One region of the Streptomyces sp. NPDC034103 genome, then DNA from elsewhere that is predicted to be linked to it. Evidence: riboswitches for the same ligand, from Rfam matches in the RefSeq annotation. Region 1 holds a riboswitch; the other holds the start of a gene.
The links. Region 1 has a riboswitch for glycine ahead of gcvT (glycine cleavage system aminomethyltransferase GcvT). Riboswitches for the same ligand answer to the same signal wherever they lie in the genome.

Region 1 (15,702 bases):
GCGGAGGTCCCGCTCCCCAGCCGCCCCGAATCCGCGGCCACGGCCCGCCGGTTGGCCCAGGTGGTGGTCCTGCGGCAATGGGGACTGACCCCGAAGATGACCGAGGACGCCGTCCTGCTCGTCTCCGAACTCGTGGGGAACGCCGTACGGCACACGGGCGCCCGGGTCTTCGGGCTCCGGATGCGGCGCCGCCGCGGCTGGATCCGGGTCGAGGTGCGTGACCCCTCCCGCGGACTGCCCTGTCTGATGCCGGTGCAGGAGATGGACCTCAGCGGCCGGGGCCTGTTCCTGGTGGACAAGCTGTCCGACCGATGGGGCGTGGACCTGCTGCCGCGCGGCAAGACGACCTGGTTCGAGATGCGGGTCGCGGACCGCTGATCCGGTAGCGCCATCGAACGGGTGAATCGGGGGTTTTCGCCCGTAACCCCCCTTAAATGGTGCGGGTGACCAGGACCGATCGTCGGACGCTGCTCCGCCTCAGCACGGGGCTCGTCCTCACCACCGGCTGTGCCACCAGTGGCGCCGTCACCCACCCCACCCCCTCCCACGCACCGGCCACCCCCTCCCGCGCACCGGCCAAGCCCTCACCCGCCCCCGGCCCCCGCCGCCTCCCCGGCCTCCCCGCCCAGCTCACCCACGGCCCCCGCAGCCGCCCGCGGGTGGCCCTCACCTTCCACGGCAACGGCGACCCCGCCACCGCCCGCGCCCTCCTCGGCGAGGCCGAACGATCCGGCGCCCGGCTCACCGTGCTCGCCGTCGGCACCTGGCTGGACGACCACCCCGAACTGGCCCGCCGGATCCTCGACGGCGGCCACGACCTCGGCAACCACACCCTCCACCACCTCGGCGTCAACGACATGTCCGAGGCCGACGCCCGCGCCGAGATCACCGGCTGCGCCGAGCGGCTGCGGCGGCTCACCGGGTCGATCGGCAGCTGGTTCCGGCCCTCCCGCGCCGCCCGGGCCTCCCCGCTCGTGGAGCGGCTGGCCCGCGAGACCGGCTACCCGCACGTCCTGTCGTACGACGTCGACTCCCTCGACTTCACCTCGCCCGGCGCCCCCGCGGTCACCCGCACGGTCCTCCGCGAGGTCAGAGCCGGGTCCGTGGTGAGCCTGCACTTCGGGTACGCCGACACGGTCGCCGCCCTCCCCGCCGTACTGGAAGAACTCGACCGCCGCGGCCTGGCCGCGGTGACGACCACGGAGCTGTTCAGCTGATGCACCGCCTTGTGAAGCACGTCCTGGCCGCGAGTGCCGTCCTCACCGCCCTCGCCGCCTGTGGCACCGACGCCCGTGACCAGGCCACCGACCAACGCACCACCAGGGCCGCGGTTCCCGCCCCGCCGAAGAAGAAGCCCGTTCACGGACTGCCCGGCATGCCGCCCGTCCTCGACCCGCAGGACGTGTACGCCGCCGATCGCCCGAACAAGCTCTCCCCGGTGGTCAAGGACTTCCCGTCCCGGGTCTACGTCCCCAACACCGAGTCCGACACGGTCTCCGTGATCGACCCGAAGACGTACGAGATCATCGAGACGATCAAGGTCGGGCGGCAGCCCCAACACGTCGTGCCCTCCTGGGACATGAAGACCCTCTGGGTCAACAACAACCGCGGCCACACCCTCACACCCGTCGACCCGAGGACCGGGAAGGCGGGTAAGCCGGTCGAGGTGCACGACCCGTACAACCTCTACTTCACGCCCAACGGCAAGTACGCCGTCGTGATGGCCTCCCTCGACCGCGAACTCGTCTTCCGCGACCCGCACACCATGGACCGCAAGAAGACCGTCCCGGTCAGCTGCTACGGCGTCAACCACGCCGACTTCTCGCTGGACGGCCGGTACTTCATCGTCTCCTGCGAGTTCAGCGGCGAACTGCTGAAGGTCGACACCGAGAAGATGAAGGTCGTCGGCCAGCAGAAGCTCCCCTTCAACGGGGCCATGCCGCAGGACGTGAAGATCTCGCCCGACGGCAAGCGGTTCTACGTCGCCGACATGATGGCCGACGGCATGTGGGTCCTCGACGGCGACACGTTCGGCAAGCCGAAGCTCCTGCCCACCGGCAAGGGCACCCACGGCCTCTACGTCAGCCGCGACTCGCGGGAGATGTACGTCTCCAACCGCGGCGAGGGCACCGTCTCCGTCTTCGACTTCACCCAGGACAAGCTCACCAAGAAGTGGCGCCTGCCCGACGGCGGCAGCCCCGACATGGGCGGCGTCTCGGCGGACGGCAAGGTGCTGTGGCTGTCGGGGCGTTACGACGCCGAGGTGTACGCCATCGACACCCGCACCGGCGTCCAGCTGGCCCGGATCCCGGTGGGCAGGGGCCCGCACGGACTCGCGGTCTACCCCCAGCCCGGGCGGTACTCGCTGGGCCACACCGGCATCTTCCGCTGACCGGCGTCACGAGCGGCTGCCGGAGCCACCCGCACCGCCTGATTCGGCACTGAGCAGCAGTGCCTCCGCGCCCACCGGACGGTAGCCGGCGGCCTGGAACGCCCGCGTGCTGCGGGCGTTCCCCGGGGCGATCTGGGCCCACAGCGGTTCCTGGACGAGATGCCGGGCGGCGGTCACCAGCTCCCGCCCCAGCCCCCGGTGCCGTACGCCGTCGTCCACCTCGACCGAGACCTCCAGCCGCCCACCGACCCCGCGCCCGGTCACCAGCACCCCGCCGTCGGTGGTCCAGGCCCGTACGCCGTCCCGGCGCCCGCGCGCGTACGCCACGCGCGCGTGGCCGGCGTCCTCGATCTCCTCCAGAGCGAGCGGCGGCTCGCCCGGCAGCGGGGTGGCGACCAGCAGCGCGTCGATCGTCTCGGTCCTGCGGCCCGTCCGCCGCATCAGCGCGGCGAGGAACAGCGGGTTCATCGCAGCGGCGAGCGGATCGCAGTCGAGGCCACGCAGGGTCGCGCGCACCCAGTCCGGGTCCTCGTCCGTGAAGACCACGGAGTGCGCGGTGAACGCGATGACGCCGGCGTCCCGGTGCGCGTGCGGGCGTACGACGGTGGTGCCGCCGTCGGCCGGCGGGAAGACGCCACGGGCGGCCGCGTCGAGAATGTCCCGGAGGGTCTCCACCTCTGTGCTCCTTGAGTCTCCACCCACTGGAAGGCCCAGACTCGCAGACATGATCGACGACGGCACCGGACTTCTCACCATCGGCGAGCTGGGCCGGACCACCGGACTGACCGTGCGCACCATCCGCTACTGGTCCGACGAGGGCGTCCTCGCGCCGGTGGCCCGCTCCACGGGCGGCTACCGGCTCTACGACGCGCGGTCCGCCGCCCGCCTGGAACTGATCCGCACGCTGCGCGAGCTGGGGCTCGGACTGCGGGACGTGCGCAGGGTGCTGGACGGGGAGCGGACCGTGGCGGAGGTCGCGGCGGCGCACGTGGTGGCGCTGGACGCGCAGATCCGGTCGCTGCGGCTGACCCGGGCGGTGCTGTCGACCGTCGCGCGACGCGGCTCGAGCGCACAGGAGATGACCCTGATGAACAGACTGGCACGGCTGTCGGCGGCCGAACGCGGGCGGATCGTCGACGACTTCATGACCGAGATCTTCCACGGGCTGGACACCGCCGACCCCGACCTCCGGACCCGGCTGCGCTTCGCCCCGGCGGACCTGCCCGACGATCCCACGCCCGAGCAGGTGGACGCCTGGGTCGAGATGGCCGAGATGATCCAGGACCCGGGGTTCCGCGCGCTCATGCGCGGGATGCTCGAGTTCAACGCGGCGGACCGCGGCCCGGACGCCCCCGCGGGCACCTCGCTGTGGTTCATGAGCCGCCTGGTCCGGCTCGCCGCCGACGCGCGGGAGCGGGGTGTCGGCCCCGGGACGCCGGAGGCCGCGCGGGTGCTGCGAGGGCTGCTGGGCGACGCCGACCCGGCCGCCGTACGGGACCGGGTGACGGCCGCCTGCCATCCGCGGGTGGCCAGGTACCGGGAGCTGTGGGCCCTGGTGAAGGGCCTCGAACCCCAGGCCTCGTACGCCGAGGAGTTCGCCTGGGTGGTCGCCGCGCTGCGCGCTCGGGCCGCCGGTTAATCTGACCTCCGTCAGCAAGACGGCAAGGAACGAGAAAAAGGGGCGGACCGGTGGCGAACATCGAGGAAGCGCGCAAGGAGTTCGAGCGGATCGATACGGACGGTGACGGGTTCATCACCGCTGCCGAGTTCAAGACCGCCCTGGCCCAGGCCGGCGACTGGAACGTCACCGACTCGGTCGCCGAGGTCATCATCAAGACCCGTGACCTGAACGGTGACAAGGTCCTGTCCTTCGAGGAGTTCTGGGCGTACCTCAGCAAGTGACGTACGCGGAAAGGGGGCGCCCGGGTTTCGGCCGGGGCGCCCCCTTCGTCCTGCCCGGCGGGTGGGGCGCGGGCTCCGGCGCGGTGCGGGACCCGTGGACCGGAATATTCGTCGGCGCGCCCCGGTTGTGACCCTCAGACGTATGCACATGCATCGACCTGAAGGGCCTGTCATGAAGATCGGCATCATCGGCGCGGGAAACATCGGCGGCAACCTCACGCGGCGGCTCACCGCACTCGGTCACGAGGTGTCCGTGGCCAACTCACGCGGCCCGCACACCCTCACCGAGCTGGCGCGGGAGACGGGCGCGACGCCCGTACCGGTCGAGGAGGCGGCGCGCGGCGCCGAGGTGGTCGTCGTCACGATCCCGCTGAAGGCGATCCCGGACCTGCCCAAGGGGGTGCTCGACGGGGCGGCCGAGGGCGCGGCGGTGATCGACACCGGCAACTACTACCCGACGCGGGACGGCCGGATCGACGAGATCGAGGACGAGGGGGTCACGGAGAGCCGCTGGACCGAACACCGGCTCGGCCACCCCGTGATCAAGGCCTTCAACGGCACCTACGCCCAGGACATCCTGGACCGGCACCGCCCGGCCGGTGCCCCCGACCGCCAGGCGCTCCCGGTCGCGGGCGACGACGAGGCCGCCAAGGCGAAGGTCCGCGCCCTCATCGACGAACTCGGCTTCGACACCGTCGACGCGGGCGGCCTCGACGAGTCCTGGCGCCAGCAGCCGAACACACCGGTGTACGGGCTGCGGGACGGCGTCGAGGCGGTCACGAAGGCACTGGCGCAGGCGAGCCCCGAGCGCACACCGGAGTTCCGCGCCTGAGACCCGCCCGAGGTCAGACGATCTCGAGCGGCACGTGCGGCCCGTCGGGCAGCTCCACCTCGACGGCGTCCCCGGGCCGCACGACGCCGCCCTCGACGACGACGCTCATGATCCCGGACCTGAACCGTGGCGTGCCGTCGGCGTCCCGCCCGACCACCTGCTTCATCAGCCCCTTCTGGAAGCCGTCGATCTGCGCACACGGGTTCCGCAGCCCGGTCACCTCGACCACGGCCCGCTCGCCGAGGCGCAGCCGCGTCCCGGCGGGCAGCCCCAGCAGATCGATCCCGCGCGTGGTGACGTTCTCCCCGAGCTCACCGGCACCGACCTCGAACCCGGCCTGACGCACCTCCTCGAACAACTCCTCGTGGATGAGGTGCACCTGCCGCAGATTCGGCTGCGAAGGGTCCTTCCGCATCCGGAACCGATGCTTCACCGTCTGCCCGGCGTGTATGTCCCCCTCCACCCCGAGGCCGACGAGCAGGGTGATGCTCTCCCGGTTCGGCTTGGTGAACGAGTACGTCCCACTGCTGCTGACCGCGGCGACCGACCCACCCATGACGAAGCTCCCCTCTGCGACGCGGCCGCTGCTGCGCCGCAGGTCGGAGCTTACGACGAGGAGGGCGAGGTCAGCTGCCCCCGGCCCAGTCGCGCAGCGCGGCCCTGCTCGCGAAGTCGGCCACGTCCTTGTCCACCGGGTCGTCCGTGTACTGGTGGAAGCGCCACGCCGCCTTGATGCGGGGCTTGCCCGCCGTCACGTAGTCGGCGATCCAGAGACCGTCCCCGGCGTACGACGTCCTGTCGATGTCCAGCCAGTAGTTGCGGTTGCAGTAGAGCAGGACCCGGTGGTTCGGGCGCAGCGCCTTCACCTTGCGTATGAAGCTGTCCTTCTCGGCGTTGCTCGCGTGGGTTCCCTCCCCGGTCGTCTCCCAGTCCACCGCGAGGATGTCGCCCGCCCGCTCCGGGGCCTTGCCCACGAAGTACTCCGCCTGGGCGGTGAGGTTGCCCGGCCAGAGGAAGTGGTAGAAGCCGACGACCAGACCGGCGTCACGGGCCGTCCTCGTCTGGGCCGCCAGCCTGGGGTTGGTGTAGGTGCGGCCCTCCGTCGCCTTGATGAAGACGAAGGACAGGCCGTCGGTGTCGTAGGAGGAGGGCTGGAAGGAGCTCACGTCGATGCCGCGCAGCATGGGGACTCCCTGAAGTGCCGGTGGGGGTACAGGAGTTGCAGCACCCATACCCTAGGCCTCGGGCCGCCGGGCGGAGGGTGCACGGCTCGGTCCCCGCGGCGCCCGGGCGGGACGCGAGCGCGGGCGGATCCGCAGCACGCGGTCCGAGAGCGCCTCGGCGCCGACGACACGGGCGAAGTCGGTGAGGGTGAGCACGCGCAGGGCGGGGTGGTCGGCGAGTGCCGTCACGTCCAGCACCTGGCCGTGGCTTCCGGCGCTGACGGTGAGCGAGCGCACACCGGGCAGGAGCCGGCCGACGGGCCCCAGCGTGGTGCCGGTCACCCGGGTCAGGAACGCCTGGGTGACACGGTCCAGGCTCCGTGCGTCGGCCAGGTCCCGGTCGTGCAGGTCCACGTGGTTCAGCTGGAGTTCCGTCAGCCTCGGCAGGCTCGCCACCTCGCCCAGCGCGGCCAGGAACCACGAGGCCGGCAGCCCGAGGTGCTCCAGCTGCGACCAGCGGGAGAGCCCGCTCATCGGCTCCTCCGTCGCGAGCCGGCCGCCGAGGGTGAGGGAGCGCAGTCCGTGATGGCCGAGCAGCCCGGCCAGGTCGAGGTAGGGGATCGCGGTGTTCAGCGACAGGCTGCGCAGCGAGGTCAGCCAGGCGAGCGCGCCGAAGTCCAGCCGGGGCGACATGTCCTCGATGCCCAGGTGGGTCACCCCGGTGCCCTGGAGGCCGTTGAGGTGCGTGATGTGGGGCAGGCCGTAGAGGGTCAGCTCCTCCAGGCCCGCGTACCGCGACAGCCAGCCGAAGTCGGTGATCGCCGTACCGCCGCCCAGTACGAGGGAGGTGAGCTTCGGGGCATGCGTGAACCGGGCGAGCTCGTCACGGCTGTGGGCACCCCGGAAGTGGACCCCCGTGACCTCCAGGGCGTCCAGCGCCTCCACCTGACGACTGTCGTCGACCTGGATCAGCTCACAGGGCTCCGCGAGCGGCCGGAGGATCTCGGACACGTACTCGTGCGGGTCGAAGCGGGCCCAGTTCAGGGCCAGCCGGTGCCCGACAGCGGTCGCGGGGAGCGCGCCGAACCCCTTCAGGTAGGCGAGTGCCGCGTCGCCGCCGATCTGCTGCGCCGCCCAGATCGCCGGCTCCCGTTCGTCCTCGGCCAGTGCGGCCGGCTCCGGCAGCAGGTCGAGGACGACCGGACCCACCTGCGCGAGGGCGTCCGCCTCGGGCAGGGACCGCGGCGGGATGTGGTCGTCGGCCCGGGCCTCGATCTCGGTGCGCACGGACACCGACAACTCGGTCGCGTGCTGGAGGCAGGCCAGGGCCAGCAGCGTCAGCCGGGTGCCGAACCGGGTCGCGGAGTCCGAGCGGTCCATGATCCGGTTCAGCAGGTCCGCCCGTTCGTCGGGCCGCGCGTGCGCGACCGCCATGCGGATGACGTCCTCCCACTGCTCGTCGTGCGCGTTGTTGGCCAGCATCGGGAGGTCCTTGGCCTCCACGGCGGCCTTGGCGCCCAGATAGTCCTGGAAGGTGCGGTGCACGAAGTCCACCGTGTCCAGCGTGGGCGCGCGCAACAGACCCGTGCGGCCCAGCAGATGGTTCAGGATGGCCGACGCGTCCCCCTGCTCGCGCACCGACGGCATGAGGGGGAGGGCTTCGGCGATCAGTGACTCGGCGGTCGTGCGGGCCAGTTCGGTCTGCCCGTTGCGGACGAGCCAGTAGGCGAGCTTCTGGAGCAGCTGGATGCTCTGCCGCTCGCTCAGCTCGATCCCCTCGGGCGCGATCACCTCGCGCTCCTGGTCCCGCCGGATCAGCAGCATCGACAACGCCGCCGCGTACAACTCCATCCTGTCGTGCGGGAGTTGCCCGCGACGGTCCCGGTGCAGCGCGCACACCAGGGCGCACAGCAGCGGTGTCGTGGTGAGCAGCGCCAGATCCCGCTTGGCCCGCACCTTGTCCCGCAACATCGTCTCCAGCGTGTCCAGATGAGCCCGGACCTCGGTGGTGGAGGCGTCCGCCTTGGCGGCGGCGTGCCAGCGGGAGACGAAGACACCGACATCGGTACGGCTCATCGGGCGGACCGTCAGTTCGCGGAACTGCGCGTCCCCGAGCCACGCGTCGGGCACCGCGTTGGGGCGGGTGGTGACGACGATCCGGGAGCGCCCGTACGCCGCGACCAGGCCCCGCAGCCACTGCCCGGTGCGTTCCCGCATGGCCTTCGGCACCTCGTCCAGGCCGTCCACGAGGATCAGCCCGCGCCCCGAGGACAGCACCCGGTCCGCCCAGCCCTCCGGCTGAGCGGCGTGGAACGGGCATCCGACGGCCGTCAGATACTCCCCGGGCGCGGGCAGGTCACCACGCCGCCCCAGGGTGCGCAACGGCAGCACGAACGCGATGGCGGAGTGCAACTCCGCCAGAGGCTCGGGGAGTTGCCCGGTGGCGGTGGTGCAGGCCAGCCACTGGAGCAACGTCGTCTTGCCGCTGCCGGCCAGGCCCCGGATCAGGGTCCGCCGGGCACCCGACAGGGCGAGTTCCGCCCGCTCGATCCGCTGCTGGGCGGTGCCGAAGCCGTCGAAGTGCCAGCCGACGTCCCGTTCGGCGAGTTCCAGGCTCAAGTAGGCGGCGTCCAGGGGCCATCGGGCCTGAGCCGGACCGCGCAGATCCAGGCCCACCACGGTGAGGCTGCTGTGGCGCTGCTTGAGGTACTTCCGGTAGCGGGCCTCGAAGGCGATGTCCTGCGGGGAGAGCCCCTCGGTGTGGGCCGTCTTCACCGGGCCGAGGCACATGCGCCGCAGCCGCAGCAACTCGTCGGGGTCGAGCCCGAGCGCCTCCGCGAGCGCGACCAGGGTGCCCTCGCTGGGGACGGTACGGCCGTTGAACGCCTGGCTAACCGTGGTCCGGCCGAGCCCGGAGCGCAGGGCCACCGATATCAGGGTCATCCGGCGCCTGGCCCGGGTGTCCCGCAGGAGGGTGCACAGCCGGTCCAGCGCCTCCTCTTTGGTCAACCGAGATCTCCGTCCGCAGCGTTCGCAGACGTTCATCTTGGACCGTCCGTACCGCGCCGAACATCGAAACGGCGAAGGTGACCCGGCGGCCCGGGTCAGCCGGGTCGGACGGTCGGTGAGAAGAGGGGTCGCGCGGTGACGCTGACGACGAGGGACACGCTGGTGGCGCTGGTGCTGGTGACCGTGTTCGTGGTCGCCTTCCTGGTGGCCTGCGTCGCCGGGGCGCTGGCCCGGCTGGACGGTGCCGGCGTGCCGGGCGCGCTCAGCCGGGCCGGCGCGGCGTTCCTGGGGGTGGTGGCGACCCTCCTGGCCCTGCTGGCCACCCTGGTGAGCCGGTGAACCCGGCGCCCCTCAGCACTCGATGATGTTCACCGCGAGCCCGCCGCGCGCGGTCTCCTTGTACTTCACCGACATGTCCGCGCCGGTCTCCTTCATGGTCTTGATGACCTTGTCGAGGGACACCTTGTGCGAGCCGTCCCCGCGCATCGCCATCCGCGCCGCCGTGACCGCCTTCACCGCGGCCATGCCGTTGCGCTCGATGCAGGGGATCTGCACGAGCCCGCCGACGGGGTCGCACGTCAGACCCAGGTTGTGCTCCATGCCGATCTCGGCCGCGTTCTCCACCTGCTCGGGGGAGCCGCCGAGGACCTCGGCCAGCGCGCCCGCCGCCATCGAGCAGGCCGAGCCCACCTCGCCCTGGCAGCCGACCTCGGCGCCGGAGATGGAGGCGTTCTCCTTGAAGAGCATGCCGATCGCGCCGGCGGCCAGCAGGAAGCGGACCACGCCGTCCTCGTCGGCGCCGGGCACGAAGTTGATGTAGTAGTGCAGGACCGCCGGGATGATGCCCGCCGCGCCGTTCGTCGGGGCGGTCACGACACGGCCGCCCGCGGCGTTCTCCTCGTTCACCGCCATCGCGTAGAGCGTGATCCACTCCATCGCGTGCGCCAACGGGTCGCCCTCCGCGCGCAGTTGGCGGGCCGTGACGGCGGCGCGGCGCTTGACCCGCAGGCCGCCCGGCAGGATGCCCTCGCGCGACATGCCCCGCGAGACGCAGGCCCGCATGACCTGCCAGATCTCCAGCAGACCGGCGCGGATCTCGTCCTCGGTGCGCCAGGCGCGCTCGTTCTCCAGCATCAGCGCGGAGATCGACAGGCCCGTCTCCTTCGTCAGACGCAGCAGCTCGTCGCCCGTGCGGAAGGGGTACTTCAGGACCGTGTCGTCCAGCTTGATCCGGTCCTCGCCGACCGCGTCCTCGTCGACGACGAAGCCGCCGCCGACCGAGTAGTACGTCTTCGACAGCAGCTCGGCACCGGCCGCGTCGTACGCCCACAGCGTCATGCCGTTGGCGTGGTACGGCAGGGCCTTGCGGCGGTGCAGGACCAGGTCGTCGTCGAAGGAGAACGGGATCTCGTGCTCGCCGAGCAGGTTCAGCAGCCCCGTGTCCTTGATCGCCGCGACCCGGTCGTCCGCCCCCTCTACGTCGACCGTGCGGGGGGAGGCTCCCTCAAGTCCCAGCAGCACCGCCTTCGGGGTGCCGTGACCATGACCGGTCGCGCCCAGGGAGCCGTAGAGCTCCGAGCGGACCGAGGCGACGGCGGGCAGCAGGCCCTCGTTGCGCAGTCGGTGGGCGAAGATGCGGGCCGCACGCATCGGGCCGACCGTGTGCGAGCTCGACGGGCCGATGCCGATCGAGAACAGGTCGAAGACCGAGATGGCCACGGGAACTCCTTGCTGAGGGGTGGGGGCACACGTCGTCGGGTGCCCCCACCGGGGAACTACTTGTTCAGGCCGGGGTACAGCGGGTGCTTGTCGGCCAGCGCCGTCACCCGCGCCTTGAGGGCCTCGACGTCGTACGACGGCTTCAGTGCCGACGCGATCACGTCCGCGACCTCGGCGAAGTCCTCGGCCGTGAAGCCGCGGGTGGCGAGGGCGGGCGTGCCGATCCGCAGGCCCGAGGTGACCATCGGCGGACGCGGGTCGTTCGGGACGGCGTTGCGGTTGACCGTGATGCCGACCTCGTGGAGACGGTCCTCGGCCTGCTGGCCGTCCAGCTCGGACTCGCGCAGGTCCACCAGGATCAGGTGCACGTCGGTGCCGCCGGACAGGACGTTCACCCCGGCCGCACGGGCGTCCTCGGCCGTCAGCCGCTCGGCGAGGATCCGCGCCCCCTCCACAGTACGCCGCTGGCGCTCCTTGAACTCCTCGCTCGCGGCGACCTTGAAGGAGACCGCCTTGGCCGCGATCACGTGCTCCAGCGGACCGCCCTGGAAGCCCGGGAAGACCGAGGAGTTCAGCTTCTTCGCGAACTCCTTCCGCGCCAGGATGATCCCGCCGCGCGGGCCGCCGAGGGTCTTGTGGGTCGTGGAGGTGACGACGTCCGCGTGCTCCACCGGGTTCGGGTGCAGCCCCGCCGCGACCAGACCGGCGAAGTGCGCCATGTCGACCCACAGGTACGCCTCGACCTCGTCGGCGATCCGGCGGAACTCGGCGAAGTCCAGCTGGCGGGGGTACGCCGACCAGCCCGCGATGATCACCTTCGGGCGATGCTCCTTGGCGAGCCGCTCGACCTCGGCCATGTCGACCAGGCCGGCGTCGTCCACGTGGTAGGCGACCACGTTGAACTGCTTGCCGGAGAAGTTCAGCCGCATACCGTGCGTGAGGTGGCCGCCGTGCGCCAGGTCCAGGCCGAGGATGGTGTCGCCGGGCTGGGCCAGCGCGAACAGCGCGGCCTGGTTGGCGGAGGCACCGGAGTGGGGCTGGACGTTGGCGTACTCGGCGCCGAACAGCTCCTTGATCCGGTCGATGGCGATCTGCTCGGCGACGTCGACGTGCTCGCAGCCGCCGTAGTAGCGGCGGCCCGGGTAGCCCTCGGCGTACTTGTTGGTCAGGACCGAGCCCTGGGCCTCCATGACCGCCAGCGGAGCGAAGTTCTCCGAGGCGATCATCTCGAGCGTGGACTGCTGACGGTTCAGCTCGGCGTCGACCGCCGCGGCGATCTCCGGGTCGAGCTCGTGCAGGGGCGTGTTCAGTGCGGACATCAGGTGTACGACTCCTCAGCCGGCGGAAAAGGCGGTGTACTCGTCGGCGGAGAGCAGGTCGGCCGGCTCCTCCGTGACACGTACCTTGAACAGCCAGCCGCCCTCGAAGGGGGCGGAGTTCACCAGCGACGGGTCGTTGACGACGTCCTCGTTGACCTCGGTGACCTCACCGGAGACGGGGGAGTACAGGTCGGAGACCGACTTGGTCGACTCCAGCTCGCCGCAGGTCTCGCCCGCGGACACCGAGTCACCGACCTCCGGGAGCTGGACGAAGACCACATCGCCGAGCGCGTTGGCCGCGTGCTCCGTGATGCCGACCGTCGAGACGCCGTCCTCGGCGCCCGACAGCCACTCGTGCTCCTTGCTGTACCGCAGCTGCTGGGGGTTGCTCATGGCCTGAATTCTCCTGTACGCGGGTGATGGTGAATGCCGGGGAGTGCGGAAAACGCGCGTGAGCAGCGCGAATGTGCGCAGGGTCACGCGGGAGCGGGCCCCTGCGCCCAGTGTCTACTTCTGGCGCTTGTAGAACGGGAGAGCCACGACCTCGTAGGGCTCGTGCGCGCCCCGGATGTCCACACCGACCCCGGGGGTGCCCGGCGCGGCGTGCGCGGCGTCGACGTAGGCCATCGCGATCGGCTTGCCCAGCGTCGGGGAGGGGGCGCCGGAGGTGACCTCGCCGATCACCTCGCCGTCCGCGACCACGGCGTACCCGGCGCGCGGGACGCGGCGGCCCTCGGCGACCAGGCCGACGAGGACGCGCGGATCGTGGTTGGAGTCCTCGGCGGCCTCGCGCAGGGCCGCGCGGCCCACGAAGTCGCCCTCCTTCTCGAACTTCACCACCCGGCCGAGCCCGGCGTCGAAGGGCGTCAGCTCGGTCGTCAGCTCGTGCCCGTACAGCGGCATGCCCGCCTCCAGGCGCAGGGTGTCCCGGCAGGACAGTCCGCAGGGGACCAGGCCGACGCCCTCGCCCGCCTTGGTGAGGGCCTGCCACAGCTCCACGGCGTGCTCGGGCTTCACGAACAGCTCGAAGCCGTCCTCGCCGGTGTAGCCGGTGCGCGCGATCAGGGCCGGGACGCCCGCGACGGTGCCGGGCAGGCCGGCGTAGTACTTCAGGCCGTCGAGGTCGGCGTCGGTGAGGGACTTCACGATGCCGGGGGACTCCGGGCCCTGGACCGCGATCAGCGCGTACGCGTCCCGGTCGTCGCGGACCTCGGCGTCGAAGCCGGCCGCGCGCTCGACCAGCGCGTCCAGGACGACCTGGGCGTTGGAGGCGTTGGCGACGACCATGTACTCGGTCTCGTCGAGCCGGTAGACGATCAGGTCGTCCAGGATGCCGCCGTCCTCGCGGCAGATCATGGTGTAGCGGGCGCGGCCGACGCCCACGGAGGCGATGTTGCCGACCAGGGCGTAGTTCAGCAGGGCGGCGGCCTGCGGTCCGGTCACCGTGATCTCGCCCATGTGGGAGAGGTCGAAGAGACCGGCCCTCGTGCGCACGGCGTTGTGCTCGTCGCGCTCGGAGCCGTAGCGCAGGGGCATGTCCCAGCCGGCGAAGTCGGTCATCGTCGCGCCGAGCGAGCGATGCAGGGCATCGAGCGCGGTCAGGCGGGGTTCAGTGCTCATCGGACGGATGTCTCCCAAGGCATGACAGGCGAGGTCGTTCCTCCCCATCTGTCATCGGAACCTGAGAGGTTCGCCATGACCGTAGGGGACATGACTTGCACCTTGGGTGGAACCGCCGGAGGGCGGCTCGCTTTTCAGATGTGCCTCGCCCGCGCGGTAACGGGGCCTGAGAGATTCAAGGGAGGGACTTGCTCCTTCGGCGCCCGGGCACTCGTACGAGGACGTACGGCCCGGAACTCTCCCGCGCGGATTCAAACGGCCGGTATGCAGTTGGCGCGGACATCATTGCACGCATCCGTCCGGGGCGGCAGGGGTGGCTCCCCCCGGGGGCCGCTCGGGCTCCACGGACACGAAAGGCACCCTGTAGCAGGCCTGTAGCGAGAAGCGGACGGAAACAGGAGGCGTCGCGGATTACCTTCTCTTTACACTCGACGGGGAGGGGAACTCGTGACCCACTCCAGGGGAGGACGATCACGGTGAACAGGACCTCTGCGTACGCCGGCACCTCGGCCGTCGCGCTGCCCGCGCAGCCGGCCGCCCCGCTCCCGGAGACGCTCCGCGAGACGGCCCGGGAGACGTGCGCACCGCGGCCGGTCGTCCGCGACCTGCGCGAGCGCGCCGGACACAGCCCGCATGCCCTGCTCTTCGCCCCGGCCGACCTCGTCGTGATCACCGGACTGCCCGGCAGCGGCAAGTCCACCCTGATGAAGCGGGCGGTCAAGGGCCTGCGCGTCGACTCCCAGGACACCCGCGACCGCTGGGACGAGCGGGTGCCCCGCTTCCTGCCGTACGCCGTCTACCGCCCGCTCGTCCGGGCCGCCCACTACCTCGGCCTGTACCGCGCCCTGCGCTCCGGTGAGGGCGTCGTGGTGCACGACTGCGGCACGCAGTCCTGGGTGCGCGGCTGGCTGGCCCGCGCGGCCCGGCGCCGCGGCGGCACCCTGCACCTGCTGCTCCTCGACGTCACCCCGGACACCGCGCTGGCCGGCCAGCGCGAGCGCGGCCGGGGCGTCTCGACGTACGCCTTCCTGCGCCACCGCACGGCCGCCGCCCGCCTGATCCGCTCCGTGGCCGAGGGCGACCTGCCCCAGGGCGTGGGTTCCGCGGTACTGCTCGACCGAGACGCGGCGAACACCCTGCGCCGCATCGGCTTCACGGGCTGAGAGCCGCGGCCGGGCACCGGCGGTCCGGCCCCGCTTCGGCTCCAGCGGGTGTTGAGGCCGCGGTCGGGCACCGGCGGGTCTGGCGCCGCAGCGGCTTAAACGGGCTGAGGCCGCGGTCGGGCACTGGTGGGTCCGGCGCCGCTTCGGCTTCAGGGGCTGAGGTCCACGGTCGGGCACGGTCAGGCACCGGAGGTCCGGCGTCGCAGCGGCTTCGCGGGTACGGCCGGGCATCGGCGGTCGGCGTACCCGCTAGCCTTTTCAGCCACAGGCAGGCCCCAGGCGGCGGTTCTCGGCAGGCGGACGGACAGATGGCATTCCCGGCACAGGCACACCCCCATCCGCACGGCAGCGGCTGGCCCGGCAACGAGCTGGAGGAGGTCCTCTCGGCCTCCCTCGGCATACCCGCGGCGGGCGGCCGGATCATCGAGGTCCTGGGCCGCAGCTTCGTCTGGGTCCCGCTGCCCAACGGCGGCGGCCCGCACAGCGGCCCCCTGGACCTGCCCACCATGGAGATCGGCGGCCAGGCGTTCGTCCCCGTCTTCAGCTCCGAGGAACAGTTCCGGCAGGTCGCCGGCGGGCACAT
Region 2 (15,702 bases), on a different contig from region 1:
CGCCGTACACGGTGCTGGCGGTGGGGGACGGGCAACGGTTGAGCACCACGTTCCAGAACAGTGCCGACGGGTTGTATCTGCACGCCCTCCAGGAGAACTACGGCATCCGGACGAGCATCTCCGCGGAGGGTGACCTCCGGCTGCCCGCAGCACCGAGTGTGATCGTTCGTACAGCACAGCCGAGAACTGAGAAGGGCACATCGTGATCGCCGTACTGGGCCTCGTCGTGGGAGTCGTGGCCGGCCTGTTGGTCCGGCCTGAGGTTCCGGCGGTCGTCGAGCCTTACCTGCCGATCGCCGTCGTCGCGGCGCTGGATGCCGTGTTCGGTGGTCTGCGGGCCATGCTCGACGGCATCTTCGACGACAAGGTCTTCGTGGTGTCGTTCCTGTCGAACGTGGTCGTCGCCGCGCTGATCGTGTTCCTGGGCGACAAGTTGGGCGTGGGAGCCCAGCTCTCGACGGGTGTCGTGGTCGTCCTCGGTATCCGTATCTTCTCCAACGCCGCGGCGATCCGCCGGCACGTGTTCCGGGCGTGACACCGATGAGCAACCAGGACGAGACGTCGGAGAACCCGCTGCGCAAGGAACTGCCCGAGGAGGTGCCCCCGACGGCCCCCGAGGCCGCCGAGCCCGCCGAGCCGGCCGCGGTGCGGGAGCCGGAGCGGGAGCCCGGTCTGACCGGCCGCGAACGGCTCGTGCAGGGGCTGTGGCCGCCGCGGGTGACCCGGGCCCAACTCATCGTCGCGGTGCTGCTGTTCGGCCTCGGCTTCGGTCTGGCCGTGCAGGTGGCGTCGAACAGCGACGGCGACAGTGCCCTGCGCGGCGCACGCCAGGAAGATCTTGTTCGCATTCTCGATGAACTGGATGACCGTACTCAGCGTCTTGAGGACGAGAAGGCGGGCCTGGAGAAGCAGCGGGACGAGCTGGAGAACAGTTCGGACCAGGCGGAGGAGGCCCGCAAGCAGACGCTGGAGAAGGAGAGGCAGCTCGGCATCCTGGCGGGCACGGTGGCCGCGCAGGGGCCCGGCATCACGATGACGATCGACGACACGAAGGGGACGGTCGAGGCCGACATGCTGCTCGACGCGATCCAGGAGCTGCGTGCGGCGGGCGCCGAGGCGATCCAGGTGAACGGGGTGCGGGTGGTCGCGAACACCTATCTCACCGACTCGGACAAGAGCGTGAGCGTCGACGGGAACAAGATCAACGCGCCCTATCGTTTCCAGGTCATCGGCAAGCCGCAGGATCTCGAACCGGCGCTCAACATCCCTGGAGGCGTGGTGCAGACTCTTGAGAAGGAGCAGGCCACCGTGACCGTCGAGCGGTCTGCCAAGATCGTCGTGGACGCCTTGCGAGCGGCGAAGCAGCCTGACTACGCTCGGTCGTCCTCCCGGTGAACCGCGGGTGCATGCGGGACGTCCGGCCAGGGCATGAGGTTGCGGGGGGTCGGCGCACCGATTGGGTGGTGCGTGGTGGAAACTGTCAGGTGGATACGGACGTTGTCAGGATGTCCGGGTCGGCCGGTGTATGCAGTCAGGGTTCGTCCTGCCCCACGGGCGGGTCTGTTTCGGTCAAGGGGAATCGCCCGTGAAGTTGTTTGCGAAGTTGTTCGGCAAGAGCGCGCGAGAGGGCAGCGACAACGCCAACGCGACCGCTCGTCATCGCGCACAGCCCGACGCGGAGGGCCAGCGCCCGTTGTTCCGGGACCAGCTGGGTGGCGACGTTCCCGGAGGTCAGGGCGCGCCGTCTGTTGACCCTGCGCAGTCCGGCGGCATAGGTTTCGGGCAACCGTCGACCTCGAGTACGGGTGGAGAGTTTTCCATGTCGGCCCTGGTGTGTACGAGGTGCGGTAACCGCAACGCGGAGAACAGCCGCTTCTGCTCCAACTGCGGCGCTCCGCTGCGGGGCACGGCCGAGCGGCCGTCCGAGACGACCTCCACGATCTCCATCTCCGGTCTCGAGGCCTACGACGCCGAGGCGACCGGCCAGACGCAGATGCCCATGCTCTCCCCGGAGGCGCAGGCGGCCGTCGACGCGCTGCCGCTGGGCTCCGCCCTCCTGGTGGTGCGCCGCGGACCGAACTCGGGCAGCCGGTTCCTGCTGGACGGTGACCTGACCACCGCCGGGCGTCACCCGCAGAGTGACATCTTCCTGGACGACGTGACGGTCTCGCGTCGGCATGTGGAGTTCCGTCGCCAGCCGGACGGTTCGTTCACGGTGAGCGATGTCGGCAGTCTCAACGGCACCTATGTGAACCGTGAGCGCATCGACTCGGTGCCGCTGCACAACGGCGACGAGGTGCAGATCGGCAAGTACCGGCTGGTCTTCTACGCGAGCCAGCGGGGCTACTGACCCGCCCCCGGGCTCCGTCCGGGGGGAGACCCCCAGGGAAGATCCATGCTTCAAACACCGAGCGGCGGTGCCCGGGACGGTGCCGCCGCCACGGACAGTGGGCTGATGAGTATCGGCACGGTGCTGAACGTGCTGCGTGACGAGTTCCCCGAGGTCACCATCTCCAAGATCCGCTTCCTGGAGTCCGAGGGGCTGATCGAGCCGCGTCGAACGCCCTCGGGGTACCGCAAGTTCAGCGCCCAGGACGTCCAGCGCCTCGGTCACGTCCTGAGGATGCAGCGGGACCACTACCTGCCGCTCAAGGTGATCCGAGAGCACCTGGACGCCATGGAGCGCGGTGAGGCCGTAGCGCTGCCCGTCGTGGGGCGGCAGCGGGACGGAGAGACGCCGTCCGAGCCCGCGGAGGCGCCCACCGCGGCACGGATCGGACGGTCCGAGCTGCTCGCCGCGGCCGAGATCGGTGAGCGGGAGCTGGAGGAGTGGGAGTCGTACGGGCTCATCGCCCCGCTGCCGGACGGCGCGTACGACGCGGAGGCGGTCACCGTGGCGGCGCTCGTCGCGGAGCTCGGGCGCTTCGGGATCGAGCCGCGGCATCTGCGCGCGATGAAGGCCGCGGCCGACCGTCAGGCCGGGCTGGTGGACCAGGTGGTGGCCCCGCTGAGGCGGCACCGCAATCCGCAGACCAGGGCACACGCGGAAGCCCGTACGAAGGAACTGGCGGGGCTCACGGTGAGGCTGCACGCGGCCCTGGTGCGGACCGCCCTCGGTGTGCGTCTGCCCTGAGGTCCCCGGATGCCGGATCCGTCACCCGTTTCCTGCCCGACTACCCAAACATCCCGGGCACGGCCTAGGGTTGCTGTGTGAACGAGCTCGATGTCGTAGGTGTCCGGGTCGAAATGCCCTCCAACCAACCGATCGTGCTCCTGCGTGAAGTGGGAGGCGACCGCTACCTCCCCATCTGGATCGGGCCGGGGGAGGCGACGGCGATCGCTTTCGCCCAGCAGGGCATGGCCCCCGCACGACCGCTGACCCACGACCTGTTCAAGGACGTGCTGGAGGCCGTCGGCCAGGAGCTCACCGAAGTGCGCATCACGGACCTGCGTGAGGGCGTCTTCTACGCGGAGCTGGTCTTCGCCAGCGGCGTCGAGGTGAGCGCCCGCCCCTCCGACGCCATAGCGCTGGCGCTGCGCACCGGGACGCCGATCTACGGCAGTGACGGTGTGCTCGACGACGCGGGCATCGCGATCCCGGACGAGCAGGAGGACGAGGTGGAGAAGTTCCGCGAGTTCCTCGACCAGATCTCCCCCGAGGATTTCGGCACGAGCAGCCAGTGAGGCGTCTGCGGCCCCGCGGATCGAGGTCCGTGGGGCCGGTGGTGTCCGGTGACCGGTGAAATGCCGGCATTTGCCACCGGCGCGTGAGAGCGTCCTGCGGCCCGCCTCGAGCGCATTCGGCTAGCCTTTCCCCGCGGCGGGGTGCGGGAAACCACTCCTTGGGTGATTATCACTCGGCGTGCCGAGTGTGGCGATCGTTGACGCACCCCTGGTGACTGCCTACCGTCGAGAAGGCAGGTCAAGGACGGAGGTCGGCGTGAGAAGCAGCGGCGACGGTACGGCTGGGGGAGCTCCGGGGCGCAGTCTCGGAGCCGGCGGTCCGTACCCGCTTCACAGCAGCGCGGCCGACCGTGTTCCGCAGCGACCGGCAGCCGTGCCGACCAGCGGCGGAGGGGCGACGTCCATGGCGTCCGAGGAGATCGGCTACCGCGGGCCGACGGCCTGCGCGGCCGCCGGCATCACCTACCGGCAACTGGACTACTGGGCGCGCACCGGGCTCGTGGAGCCGAGTGTGCGGCCCGCGTACGGCTCGGGGACGCAGCGCCTGTACAGCTTTCGGGACGTCGTCGTCCTGAAGATCGTCAAGCGGTTCCTGGACACCGGGGTGTCCCTGCAGAACATCCGCACCGCCGTGCAGCACCTGCGGGAGCGCGGGTTCCGGGACCTGGAGCGCATGACGCTGATGAGCGACGGCGCCACGGTCTACGAGTGCACCTCACCGGACGAGGTCCACGCGCTGCTCCAGGGCGGCCAGGGGATCTTCGGTATCGCCGTGGGTGTCGTGTGGCGGGACGTGGAGAGCGCGCTGTCGCAGCTGCACGGGGAGCGGATCGACACCGGCGAGACCCTGGTCGGGCCCAACCCGGCGGACGAGCTGGCGCGTCGGCGCAACCGGGCGGTCTGAGGGCCGCTCCGTCCTCGCGACGGGGCATTGTCAGTGGCGTAGGGCAGCATCGGAGATGTGAGAACCGCGCCCACGATCCTGCATCTCGACATGGATGCCTTCTTCGCCTCGGCGGAGCAGGCGTCCAAGCCGAGTCTGCGCGGGAAGGCCGTCGTGGTGGGCGGGCTGGGGCCGCGCGGGGTGGTGGCCACGGCGTCGTACGAGGCGCGGGTGTTCGGTGTGCACTCCGCGATGCCGATGGCGCAGGCGCGGCGGCTCGTGCCGAACGCCGCGTACCTGGTGCCGCGCTTCGAGTTCTACGGGTCGATCAGCGAGCAGGTGATGGGGCTGCTGCGGGAGCTGTCGCCGCTGGTGGAGCCGCTGAGCCTCGACGAGGCGTTCGTGGACCTGGAGGCCGGGGGGACGGCCTGGGACGAGGAGTCGGCGCGGCTGGCCGGGACGAAGCTGCGCGCCGACATACGGGCCGTCACCGGGCTCACGGGGTCGGTCGGGCTCGCCGCCTCCAAGATGCTCGCGAAGATCGCCTCGGAGCAGGGCAAGCCGGACGGGCTGGTGGTCATCGATCCGGGGACCGAGCGGGCCATGCTCGGGCCCATGTCGGTGCGGATCCTGCCGGGGGTGGGGCCGGCCACCGGGGACCATCTGCGGCGGGCCGGGATCCACACGGTCGAGGAGATCGTGGAGGCGGGCGAGGACGAGCTCGTACGGCTGCTCGGGAAGGCCCATGGGCACGGGCTGTACGCGATGGCGATGGCGTACGACGAGCGGCCCGTGGTGGCGGAGCGGGAGACCAAGTCCGTGTCGGTCGAGGACACCTACGACGTGGACATCCATGACCGGCTGCGGGTGGGCCTTGAGGTGCAGCGGCTGGCGGACCGGTGCGTGCGGCGGTTGCGGGGGGCAGGGTTGTCGGGGCGGACAATCGTGCTGAAGGTGCGGCGGTACGACTTCTCCACGTTGACCCGGTCCGAGACGTTGCGGGGGCCCACCGACGACCCTGCTGTGGTGCGGGAGGCCGCGGCCCGGTTGCTGGACTCCGTGGACACGACCGGGGGTGTGCGCTTGCTGGGGGTCGGGGTGAGCGGGCTCGCCGACTACACGCAGGAGGACCTGTTCGCCCAGGCCGCCGGGGAACGGGAGCTCGCGCAGGAGGAGCCGCAGGAGGAAGGCGCCGAAGCGGAGGTGGCGGTGCCGGTCGAGCGGCGGTGGGTCTCGGGACACGACGTGCGGCACGAGGAGTTCGGGCACGGATGGGTGCAGGGCAGTGGGCTGGGGCGGGTGACGGTGCGGTTCGAGACGCCGGACTCTCCGCCCGGGCGGGTGCGGACGTTCTCCGTGGACGACCCCGCGTTGTCCGTGGCCGAGCCGTTGCCGCTGGTGTCCGTCGTGTGCGGTGCGTCGGGCCCTTTGCCGGATGCGAGGCGAGGCGCGTGATGTCGGGCCGTTCCGTCGGCGGAGGTGTCAGGCTTCCGCGTCCTCCGTGCCCGCCAGCTTGCCGAAGTCGTGGTCCGGGAAGGGGGGCGGTGGGGCCACGTCCAGGCCGTAGTGGTGGTAGAGCTGGAGTTCCTGGTCGGGGGAGAGGTGGCGGCCTACACCGAAATCGGGGGCGTCCTTGATCAGGGCTCGTTCGAAGGGGACCCTCAGCGTGCCCTCGACCAACTCGCTGGGCTCCAGGGGGACGAAGGCGTCCCTGCTGAACAGGCCGGTGCGTATGGCCGCCCACTCGGGTTGGCCGGTGGCGTCGTCGAGGTAGATCTCGTCGATCGTGCCGATCTTGGTGCCGTTGCGGTCGAAGGCCTTGCGGCCGATCAGGTTCCGCGGATCGATGTCGGTCTGCACGGGCCCTCCACGTGGTCGCGGCTCGCTTCATCCGTAAGCACTACGAAAGAGCAGTTTGGTGACTGTGGCCACTCGAGGGGATCTCGAGGGAGCCGCGTTGACCTCGCTGCTAGGCTGACAAGCGGCTGCCGACCCTGTGCGGGAGAGTCCTCCGGACACCGTTCGGGGGCGCCGAAGGAGCAAATCCTCCCCGGAATCTCTCAGGCACACGTACCGCACGGACGAGGCCACTCTGGAAAGCAGGGCGGGTGCATGGCTTCCGCTCTCACCGACGGTGAAAGCCGGGAGCCTTCGGGGTCCCGGTGAAGCTCTCAGGTTGAGATGACAGAGGGGGAGGCCGTCCGGGTACCCGCACCGTGGTGCCCGTCGAAGGTCGTGTCAGACCAGGAGGCCTCCGTAATGACCGCCCATCGCACTCCGCTCACCGAACTCGAACAGGGGATCCCGTTCGAGCAGCGCCACATCGGGCCCGACCAGGAGGCGCGGGCCAAGATGCTCGCGCAGGTCGGTTACGGCTCGCTGGACGAGCTCACCGCCGCCGCGGTGCCGGATGTGATCAAGAACGCCGACGCGCTCGACCTGCCGGGCGCGCGTACCGAGGCCGAGGTGCTCGCCGAGCTCCGTTCGCTCGCCGACCGCAACCAGGTGCTCGGTTCCATGATCGGGCTCGGGTACTACGGGACCTTCACGCCGCCCGTGATCCTGCGGAACGTGATGGAGAACCCAGCCTGGTACACGGCCTACACGCCGTACCAGCCCGAGATCTCGCAGGGGCGGCTCGAGGCCCTGCTCAACTTCCAGACCATGGTCGCGGAACTGACCGGACTGCCCACCTCCGGTGCCTCGCTGCTCGACGAGAGCACGGCGGCCGCCGAGGCGATGTCGCTGTCCCGGCGCATGGGCAAGAACAAGAAGGGGCTCTTCCTGGTCGACGCGGACGCCCTTCCGCAGACCATCGCCGTGATCGAGACCCGTGCCGAGCCGACCGGTGTGGAGGTCGTGGTCGCCGACCTCAGCGACGGCATTCCGGCCGAGATCGCCCAGCGTGAGATCAACGGCGTGCTCGTCCAGTACCCCGGCGCATCCGGTGCCGTACGGGACCTGGGGCCCCTGATCGAGCAGGCCCACGAGCTGGGCGCCCTGGTCACCGTCGCCGCGGACCTGCTCGCGCTGACGCTGCTGAAGTCGCCCGGGGAACTCGGCGCCGACATCGCGGTCGGGACCACCCAGCGCTTCGGTGTGCCGATGGGCTTCGGCGGACCGCACGCCGGCTACATGGCGGTGCGCGAGAAGTTCGCGCGCAGCCTGCCCGGACGTCTCGTCGGCGTCTCCGTGGACGCGGACGGGCACAAGGCGTACCGGCTGGCCCTGCAGACCCGTGAGCAGCACATCCGCCGCGAGAAGGCCACCAGCAACATCTGCACCGCGCAGGTGCTGCTCGCCGTCATGGCCGGCATGTACGCCGTCTACCACGGCCCCGACGGTCTGAAGGACATCGCGCGGCGCACCCACCGCTACGCGAACATCCTCGCCGCGGGGCTCGTCGCCGGCGGTGTCGAGGTCGTGCACGGCGCCTACTTCGACACGGTCACCGCGCGGGTGCCGGGCCGGGCCGCCGAGGTCGTCGCCGCGGCGCGCGAGAACGGCGTCAACCTGCACCTCGTGGACGCCGACCGGGTCTCCCTCTCCTGCGACGAGACCACCACGCGCGATCAGCTGAGCGTCGTATGGACGGCGTTCGGGGTCGAGGCCGACATCGAGGCGCTCGACGCCGGTGCCGAGGACACCCTGCCCGAGGCGCTGCTGCGCGGCGACGACTTCCTGACCCACCCGGTCTTCCGTCGGCACCGGTCCGAGACGGCGATGCTGCGGTACCTGCGCAGGCTGGCCGACCGGGACTACGCGCTCGACCGCGGCATGATCCCGCTGGGCTCCTGCACGATGAAGCTCAACGCGACCACCGAGATGGAGCCGGTCACCTGGCCCGAGTTCGGTCAGCTGCACCCCTTCGCGCCCGCCGAGCAGGCGCAGGGCTACCTCACGCTCATCCGGGAGCTGGAGGAACGTCTCGCCGAGGTCACCGGGTACGACAAGGTCAGCCTCCAGCCCAACGCCGGGTCGCAGGGGGAGCTGGCCGGGCTGCTCGCCGTCCGCGGATACCACCGGGCCAACGGGGACGAGCAGCGGACCGTGTGTCTGATCCCGTCCTCCGCGCACGGCACCAACGCCGCGAGCGCGGTCATGGCCGGGATGAAGGTCGTCGTCGTGCGGACCGCCGGGGACGGCGAGATCGACGTCGAGGACCTGCGGGCGAAGATCGAGCAGTACCGCGACGAGCTGTCGGTGCTGATGATCACGTACCCGTCGACGCACGGGGTGTTCGAGGAGCACGTCGCCGACATCTGTGCGCAGGTGCATGAGGCCGGCGGGCAGGTGTACGTCGACGGCGCCAACCTCAACGCGCTGGTGGGGCTCGCCAAGCCGGGTCACTTCGGCGGTGATGTCTCCCACCTGAACCTGCACAAGACCTTCTGCATCCCGCACGGCGGCGGCGGTCCCGGTGTCGGGCCGGTCGGGGTGCGCGCCCACCTGGCGCCGTATCTGCCGAACCACCCGCTCCAGCCCGCCGCCGGGCCGGAGACGGGTGTGGGGCCGATCTCGGCCGCGCCCTGGGGTTCGGCGGGGATCCTGCCGATCTCCTGGAGCTACGTCCGGCTCATGGGCGGTGAGGGTCTCAAGCGCGCCACGCAGGTGGCGGTGCTCAGCGCCAACTACATCGCCAAGCGGCTCGAGCCGCACTACCCGGTGCTCTACACCGGGCCCGGCGGGCTGGTCGCGCACGAGTGCATCATCGATCTGCGACCGCTGACCAAGGCGACCGGGGTCAGCGTCGACGATGTCGCCAAGCGGCTCATCGACTACGGGTTCCACGCGCCGACGATGTCGTTCCCGGTGGCGGGGACGCTGATGATCGAGCCGACCGAGTCCGAGGACCTCATCGAGCTGGATCGATTCTGCGAGGCGATGATCGCCATCCGCGGGGAGATCGAGAAGGTCGGGTCCGGCCACTGGCCCGCCGAGGACAACCCGCTGCGGAACGCGCCGCACACCGCGCGGGCGCTCGGCGGTGAGTGGGAGCACGCGTACACGCGCGAGGAGGCCGTGTTCCCGGCCGGGGTGTCGCCGGCGGACAAGTACTGGCCGCCGGTGCGCCGGATCGACCAGGCCTTCGGTGACAGGAACCTGGTGTGCTCCTGCCCTCCGATGGACGCTTACGACGACTGAGCCGGTAGTCGAGAAGGGCCCCGCTTTTCGGCGGGGCCCTTCTCGCGATCCTCGGTGGGTCAGGTGCGGTCGATATGTACGTTCGTCGACTTCACGCGGGCCGTGGCCTCCATGCCGACCTCCAGGCCGAGTTCCTCGACCGCCTCGCGGGTCAGCAGGGAGACCAGCCGGTGCGGGCCGGCCTGGATCTCGACCTGTGCGGCGACGTCGCCGAGTTTGATCGCGGTGACGATGCCGGGGAAGGCGTTGCGGACCGAGGTGTACGACGGCTCCTCGTCGCCGGTGTCGCCCCGGGCCAGCTCGACCGAGAAGGCGGCCAGGTCCCGGCCGTCGATGAGCCGGCGCCCGCCCTCGTCGCGGTGGGTCGCCACCCGGCCCGCGTCCGCCCAGCGGCGAGCGGTGTCGGGGCTCACGCCGAGGAGCCGGGCCGCCTGGCCGATCGTGTACGACTGCATGTGGATCACGATAGGGCCGGGGGCGGGCAACCGCGGACGGGGGCGGGCGAAGAATCATGTGACGGGACCGCTCGCCCGCTCGGGCGTCAGCCCGTGTGGACCCGGGGGCGGTGGGCCCGGTTCGGTTCCGCCTCGCGCAGGACCTCTCTGGTCACCGGGGCGACCTCGCCCTGGCCGAAGAGGAGGAAGCGGAGGAAGTTGGCGAACGGATTGCCCTCGGTCCACTCGAAGTAGATGTGCGGGGTGCGGCCCGTGGTGTCGCGGACGTGGAGGAGCAGGGCCGCCAGGGCGTTGGGGATGGAGGAGGACTCCAGGGTCAGGACGCGGTAGCGGCCGTGCAGGACGTCGCCCCGGACCGTCAGACCGGACTCGAACTCGGAGGGGTCGAGGACCGTGACCTCGACGAAGACGAAGTCCTCCTGGCCGGGGATGTCGTTGTCCTCCCGGATCTGCTCGATCTTGTCGCGGTACTCGGCCTCGTCGCGCTGGTCGGGCTCGTTGGCGATGAAGCGGATCTTGCGGTGGGCCATATTCCGGACGAAACGTTCCGCCACGGGGTCGAGCGCCACGCTGGTCACGCGGAGCTCGAAGGCGCGGGCCAGTCGGGAGAGCAGTGAGACCAGGATGATGCCGGCGATGAAGCAGGCGCCGATCTTCACACCGTCCGGGCGTTCGATGACGTTGACGACCGTGGTGTAGAGGAAGACCGCCGAGATGACCGCGAAGCCGATGGTCCAGCCGCGCTGGCCGGCCTTGCGGGCGGCGATGGTCACCGCGATCGCGGCGGAGCTGATCAGGACCAGGACGCCGGTGGCGTAGGCGCCGCCCTGGGCGTCGACGTCGGCGTCGAAGATCCAGGTGACCAGGAAGGCGATCAGCGTGAAGACGATGACCATGGGGCGTACGGCTCTGGCCCAGTGCGGTGCCATGCCGTAGCGGGGCAGGTAGCGGGGCATCAGGTTCAGCAGGCCGGCCATCGCGGAGGCGCCCGCGAACCACAGGATGGCGATGGTCGAGACGTCGTAGAGCGTCCCGAAGGCGCCGCCGAGGTACTCGTGCGCGAGGAAGGCCAGCGCGCGGCCGTTGGCCTGGCCGCCCGGCTCGAACTCCGACTCCGGGATGAGCAGGGTGGTGATGAAACTGGTGGCGATCAGGAAGCAGCTCATGATCACGGCGGCGGTGGTGAGCAGCTTCTTCGTGTCACGGATCCGGCCGGCCGGGTTCTGGTCGGTGTCGCCGGGGTCGCCCTTGACGTGGGGCATGACCGCCACGCCGGTCTCGAAGCCGGAGAGGCCGAGCGCGAGCTTGGGGAAGACGATCAGGGCCACGCCGATCATCACGAAGACGTTGCCGTGCTCGTTGGTCAGCGCGGACGACCAGTCGGTGATCACATGGCCCGCGGTGAGGACATGCCACAGACCGACGCTCACCACCACCACGTTCAGGGCGAGGTAGAGGCCCACCAGGACGACGGCGACGCCGATCGCCTCCAGGAAGCCCTTGAGGAACACCGCGCCGAGCAGGGCCACCAGGATCAGGGTGATCAGCATCTGCTGGTCGTGCAGGGCGCTGTTGAGGTGCGGGTTCTCGACCAGGTGGGTGGAGGCGTCCGCGGCCGACAGCGTGATGGTGATGAGGAAGTCGGTGGCGGCGAAACCGAGCAGGGTCAGGACGAAGAGCTTGCCCTTCCAGAAGGTGAGCAGGCGCTCCAGCATCGCGATGGAGCCCTGGCCGTGGGGACTCTCCTCGGCCACCCGGCGGTACACGGGGAGCGCGCCGGCCAGGGTCACGACCACCAGGACGATCGTCGCGATCGGGGAGAGCAGGCCAGCCGCCAGGGCCGCGATGCCGGGCTGGTAGCCGAGGGTGGAGAAGTAGTCGACGCCGGTGAGGCACATGACCCGCCACCAGGGCCGGCCCTGGTGCTCCGGCTCGGACGCGGACGACCGGGCGGGTGCCATGGGTTCCACGGGATCCAGGTGTTCCACGCGTTTCATGGGGCCCATGCGGTCCATGGCTTCTGCGGGTTGGCCGGGTTGGCCGGGTTGGCCGGGTTGGCCGGGTTGGCCGGGCTGGGTGGGGGCCATGTCCGAGAGGCCTTCCAGCATCCAGGTGCGCAGGCGACTCGGTGGCGCGGGTTCGGTGGTGGCCATCGGGGGCTCCTGGTGTGCGGCTCAGCGTGCGGTTGCGGCCGTCACGCGGACGGCCGCATCAGCGTAAGCGGAGAGTGATGCTCGGGCCCTCGGATGTGGGTAGGGAGCGCGTCAAGCTTCCGTTAAGACTCCCTCGGCGTGGCCTGGGGAGCTGAATAGGGGGGATTAACCCCGACTTGGGGCGGATTGTGGGTGCGGGAGAGCGAGTCGGGTGCCATGGGCGGCGAACACCCAGAGTCATGCTCCGTCCCGCCCCCGGACGGTCCCGAGTGGCAATCGTAACGTTCGCCAGATCATCCGAATGTTTCGCCACGGATGGCGCTCGGAGGGAAGGCCGCGCGCAGCGGTGGGCGGCGGTCGCCGTGGTCTGTCGCGGTGGTGCTCGCGGCGGATCGCGGGCCGTGCCGCTTGGCATTTGCCGGGGGCGGTGCGGCGGAGGAGTCATGGCCCTCGCTCGGCGCCCGCTTCGACTCCCGCCCCCGCGGGGCGACTTCGGCACCGCTCGATCCGGCGCCGTGGGGCCGGCGTCGGAGGCCCCCGGTCCGGGTCGATCGGTGCGGAAGGACTCGCGGGCGGGGAAGTCGGGCGCAGATTCACCGCGTACAAGGGGTTGCCACCGTTTGGCAGCTGTCTCTAGGGTGCGGCAACAACGAACCTTTCTGGATCAACTCCGAAACTTTCGGTCCCGTGGGCGGTCACAGACGTGCCGTCCCGTACCCAAGGAGCACACCATGGGCGACCCGGCACTGTCCCGCCGCGGCTTCCTGGCGGCGTCCGCCGCGGCCGGTCTGGGCATGACCGCACTGAGCGGCTGCGGTGACTCGGACGACGGGGGCTCGTCCGACGGGACGACCACCGTCGAATGGTGGAACATCTCCACCACCGAGCCCACGAAGACGGTCTGGGCAGGTCTGGCCAAGAAGTTCGAGGCCCAGAACCCCAAGGTGAAGATAAAGATCGTCCAGTTGGAGAACGACGCCTACAAATCGAAGATGACGGCGCTGATCGCCTCCGGGAAACTCCCCGACATCTTCCACACCTGGGGCGGCGGCGTACTCAAGCAGCAGGTCGAGGCGGGCCTCGTCGAGGACCTCACCGACCGGACCAAGCCGTGGTCGGACGGCCTGCTGCAGGTCGCCAAGGAGCCGTACCTCATCGAGGACCGGGCCTACGCCGTCCCGTTCGACATCGGCATGATCGGCTTCTGGTACAACAAGGCACTCTTCAAGCAGGCCGGCATCAGCGAACCCCCCACCACCTGGGGCGCGTTCATGGATGCCGTGAGCAAGTTGAAGTCGAAGAAGATCACGCCGATCGCCCTCGCGGGCAAGGAGAAGTGGCCCGGCATGTACTACTGGGCCTACCTCGCGATGCGCACCGCCGGTGCCGAGGCCCTCCAGAAGGCCTACGAGGCCCAGGACTTCACCGGCGACGACTTCGTCCAGGCCGGCCAGCACCTCCAGGAACTCGTCGACCTCCAGCCGTTCCAGAAGGGCTTCCTCGGCGCCGCCTACTCCTCGCCGACCGGCCAGGCCGCCGCCGTCGGCAACGGCAAGGCCGCCATGGAACTCATGGGCCAGTGGGCGCCGGTGGTCCAGGCCGACGCGGGCAAGGGCCTCGGCAACGACCTCGGGTTCTTCCCGTTCCCCGCCGTCGAGGGCGGCAAGGGCACCATCACCGAGGTGTTCGGCGGAGGCGGCGGACACGCCCTGCGCAAGGGGGCGCCACAGGCGGCCGTGGACTTCCTGAAGTTCTTCGCCTCCGAGGCCACCGACCTCGAACTCGTCAAGAAGACCGGCGTCCTCCCGGTCGTCCCCAGCGCCGAGAGCGCCATCGCCGACCCCAACATCAAGTCCGTGCAGGCCCAGTTGAAGGGTGCCACCGGTTTCCAGCTCTACCTCGACCAGGCCTACGCGCCCGCCGTCGGCCAGGAGGTCAACGACAGCGTGGCGGCGCTGATCGCCGGGTCCAAGTCGTCCCAGCAGGTCGCCGAGTCGATCACCAAGATCGCGAAGGAAGAGCAGTAACAGCCGATGACCTCCACGTTCCTCCCGGACAAGCGGAGCGGCCCCGACGTCGGCCTCCCGCCCCCGGCCGCCGGTGCGGCCAAGGGGCGGGCCCGGCGACGGGCGCTCCACTGGCTCACCGCCGTCGGCTTCCAGGTGCCCGCCCTGGTGCTGTTCATCGGGCTCGTGCTGCTGCCGATGCTGTTCGCGCTCTACGCCGCGTTCTTCCGCTGGGGCGGCTTCGGCATGCCCTCCGACTACATCGGCACGGAGAACTTCACCCAGCTCCTCGACAACCCGGTCTTCATGGGCGACCTGTGGCGCTGTCTGGTCCTGGTCGTCCTCTCGCTCGCCGTCCAACTGCCGTTCGCGCTCGCCATGGCCGTGCTGCTGAACCAACGGCTGCGCGGGCGGGCGGTCTACCGGATGCTGTTCTTCGCGCCGTACGTGCTGTCCGAGGCCATCACCGGTGTGCTGTTCGGCATGATCTTCGCCCCGGACGACGGACTCGCCGACCACTTCCTCGGCGGCATCGGCCTGGACGGGCTGGGCGGGGAGTGGTTCGCCGACCCCTCCAACGTCATGGCGACCCTGTTCCTGGTCATGACGTGGAAGTACTTCGGCTTCCACATGATGCTCTACCTGGCCGCACTCCAGTCCGTGCCCAGGGAGTTGACCGAGGCGGCGCTGATCGACGGGGCCAACTCCTGGCAGCGGTTCCGCAGTGTCACCCTGCCGCTGCTCGCACCCACCCTGCGCATCAGCGTCTTTTTGTCCGTCATCGGGGCGATCCAGCTCTTCGACCTGGTCTGGGTGACCACCCAGGGCGGCCCCGACCATCACTCCGAGACCATGGCCGTGACCATGTTCCAGTACGGCTTCAAGCGCTACCAGGTCGGTTACGCCAGCGCGATCAGTGTGGTCATGTTCGGTATCTGCCTCGTCTTCGCCCTGGCCTACCAGCGGTTCGTGCTTCGACGGGACCTCGAAGGGGCCACCACGACGATGAGGGGAGGCGGCAAGTGAGCCGCAAGACCACCCGGACGCTGCCGTTCCACGTGATCCTCGTCGCCGTCGGCGCGTTGATGGTCACCCCGCTGCTGTACGCGATCGTCTCCGGCTTCAAGTCCACCGACGAGCTCTCCCGCAACCCCTTCGGGCTGCCCGAGAAGTGGCGGACCGGCAACTACACCGACATCCTCGGGGCGAGCGAGTTCTGGCGGCTGCTCGGCAGCAGCACACTGATCGCGGTGGCGACGACCGTGATCGTGGTCGCGGTCTCGGCGCTCGCCGCGTTCTCCTTCGCCCGGTTCGCCTTCCGGGGGCGCGAGGCACTGTTCACGCTGTTCACGATGGGGCTGATGTTCCCCTTCGCG

Region 2: it holds a riboswitch for glycine, as region 1 does, so the genes downstream of both, gcvP (aminomethyl-transferring glycine dehydrogenase) here and gcvT (glycine cleavage system aminomethyltransferase GcvT) in region 1, are expected to answer to the same signal.

The regions. Positions count from the first base shown of each region.
Region 1 covers NZ_JBVISS010000005.1:86,368-102,069, reverse strand. The annotation lists gene ACZ56U_RS12245 (ATP-binding protein) at 1-378, shown strand, start outside; gene ACZ56U_RS12240 (polysaccharide deacetylase family protein) at 435-1,217, shown strand; gene ACZ56U_RS12235 (YncE family protein) at 1,217-2,392, shown strand; gene ACZ56U_RS12230 (GNAT family N-acetyltransferase) at 2,399-3,067, opposite strand; gene ACZ56U_RS12225 (MerR family transcriptional regulator) at 3,117-4,031, shown strand; gene ACZ56U_RS12220 (EF-hand domain-containing protein) at 4,082-4,294, shown strand; gene ACZ56U_RS12215 (NADPH-dependent F420 reductase) at 4,443-5,126, shown strand; gene ACZ56U_RS12210 (MOSC domain-containing protein) at 5,140-5,682, opposite strand; gene ACZ56U_RS12205 (glycoside hydrolase family 25 protein) at 5,753-6,310, opposite strand; gene ACZ56U_RS12200 (NACHT domain-containing protein) at 6,362-9,298, opposite strand; gene ACZ56U_RS12195 (hypothetical protein) at 9,434-9,637, shown strand; gene ACZ56U_RS12190 (L-serine ammonia-lyase) at 9,650-11,017, opposite strand; gene glyA (serine hydroxymethyltransferase) at 11,074-12,336, opposite strand; gene gcvH (glycine cleavage system protein GcvH) at 12,352-12,729, opposite strand; gene gcvT (glycine cleavage system aminomethyltransferase GcvT) at 12,844-13,956, opposite strand; glycine riboswitch at 13,995-14,100, opposite strand; glycine riboswitch at 14,101-14,210, opposite strand; gene ACZ56U_RS12170 (AAA family ATPase) at 14,433-15,119, shown strand; gene ACZ56U_RS12165 (enhanced serine sensitivity protein SseB) at 15,428-15,702, shown strand, end outside.
Region 2 covers NZ_JBVISS010000012.1:4,298-19,999, forward strand. The annotation lists gene ACZ56U_RS26275 (DUF881 domain-containing protein) at 1-206, shown strand, start outside; gene ACZ56U_RS26280 (small basic family protein) at 203-535, shown strand; gene ACZ56U_RS26285 (DUF881 domain-containing protein) at 541-1,395, shown strand; gene ACZ56U_RS26290 (FHA domain-containing protein) at 1,457-2,350, shown strand; gene ftsR (transcriptional regulator FtsR) at 2,396-3,133, shown strand; gene ACZ56U_RS26300 (bifunctional nuclease family protein) at 3,211-3,684, shown strand; gene ACZ56U_RS26305 (MerR family transcriptional regulator) at 3,941-4,588, shown strand; partial or broken gene ACZ56U_RS26310 (DNA polymerase IV) at 4,646-6,134, shown strand; gene ACZ56U_RS26315 (PRC-barrel domain-containing protein) at 6,050-6,427, opposite strand; glycine riboswitch at 6,557-6,653, shown strand; gene gcvP (aminomethyl-transferring glycine dehydrogenase) at 6,827-9,712, shown strand; gene ACZ56U_RS26325 (TOBE domain-containing protein) at 9,772-10,167, opposite strand; gene ACZ56U_RS26330 (APC family permease) at 10,254-12,320, opposite strand; gene ACZ56U_RS26335 (extracellular solute-binding protein) at 13,052-14,347, shown strand; gene ACZ56U_RS26340 (carbohydrate ABC transporter permease) at 14,354-15,352, shown strand; gene ACZ56U_RS26345 (carbohydrate ABC transporter permease) at 15,412-15,702, shown strand, end outside.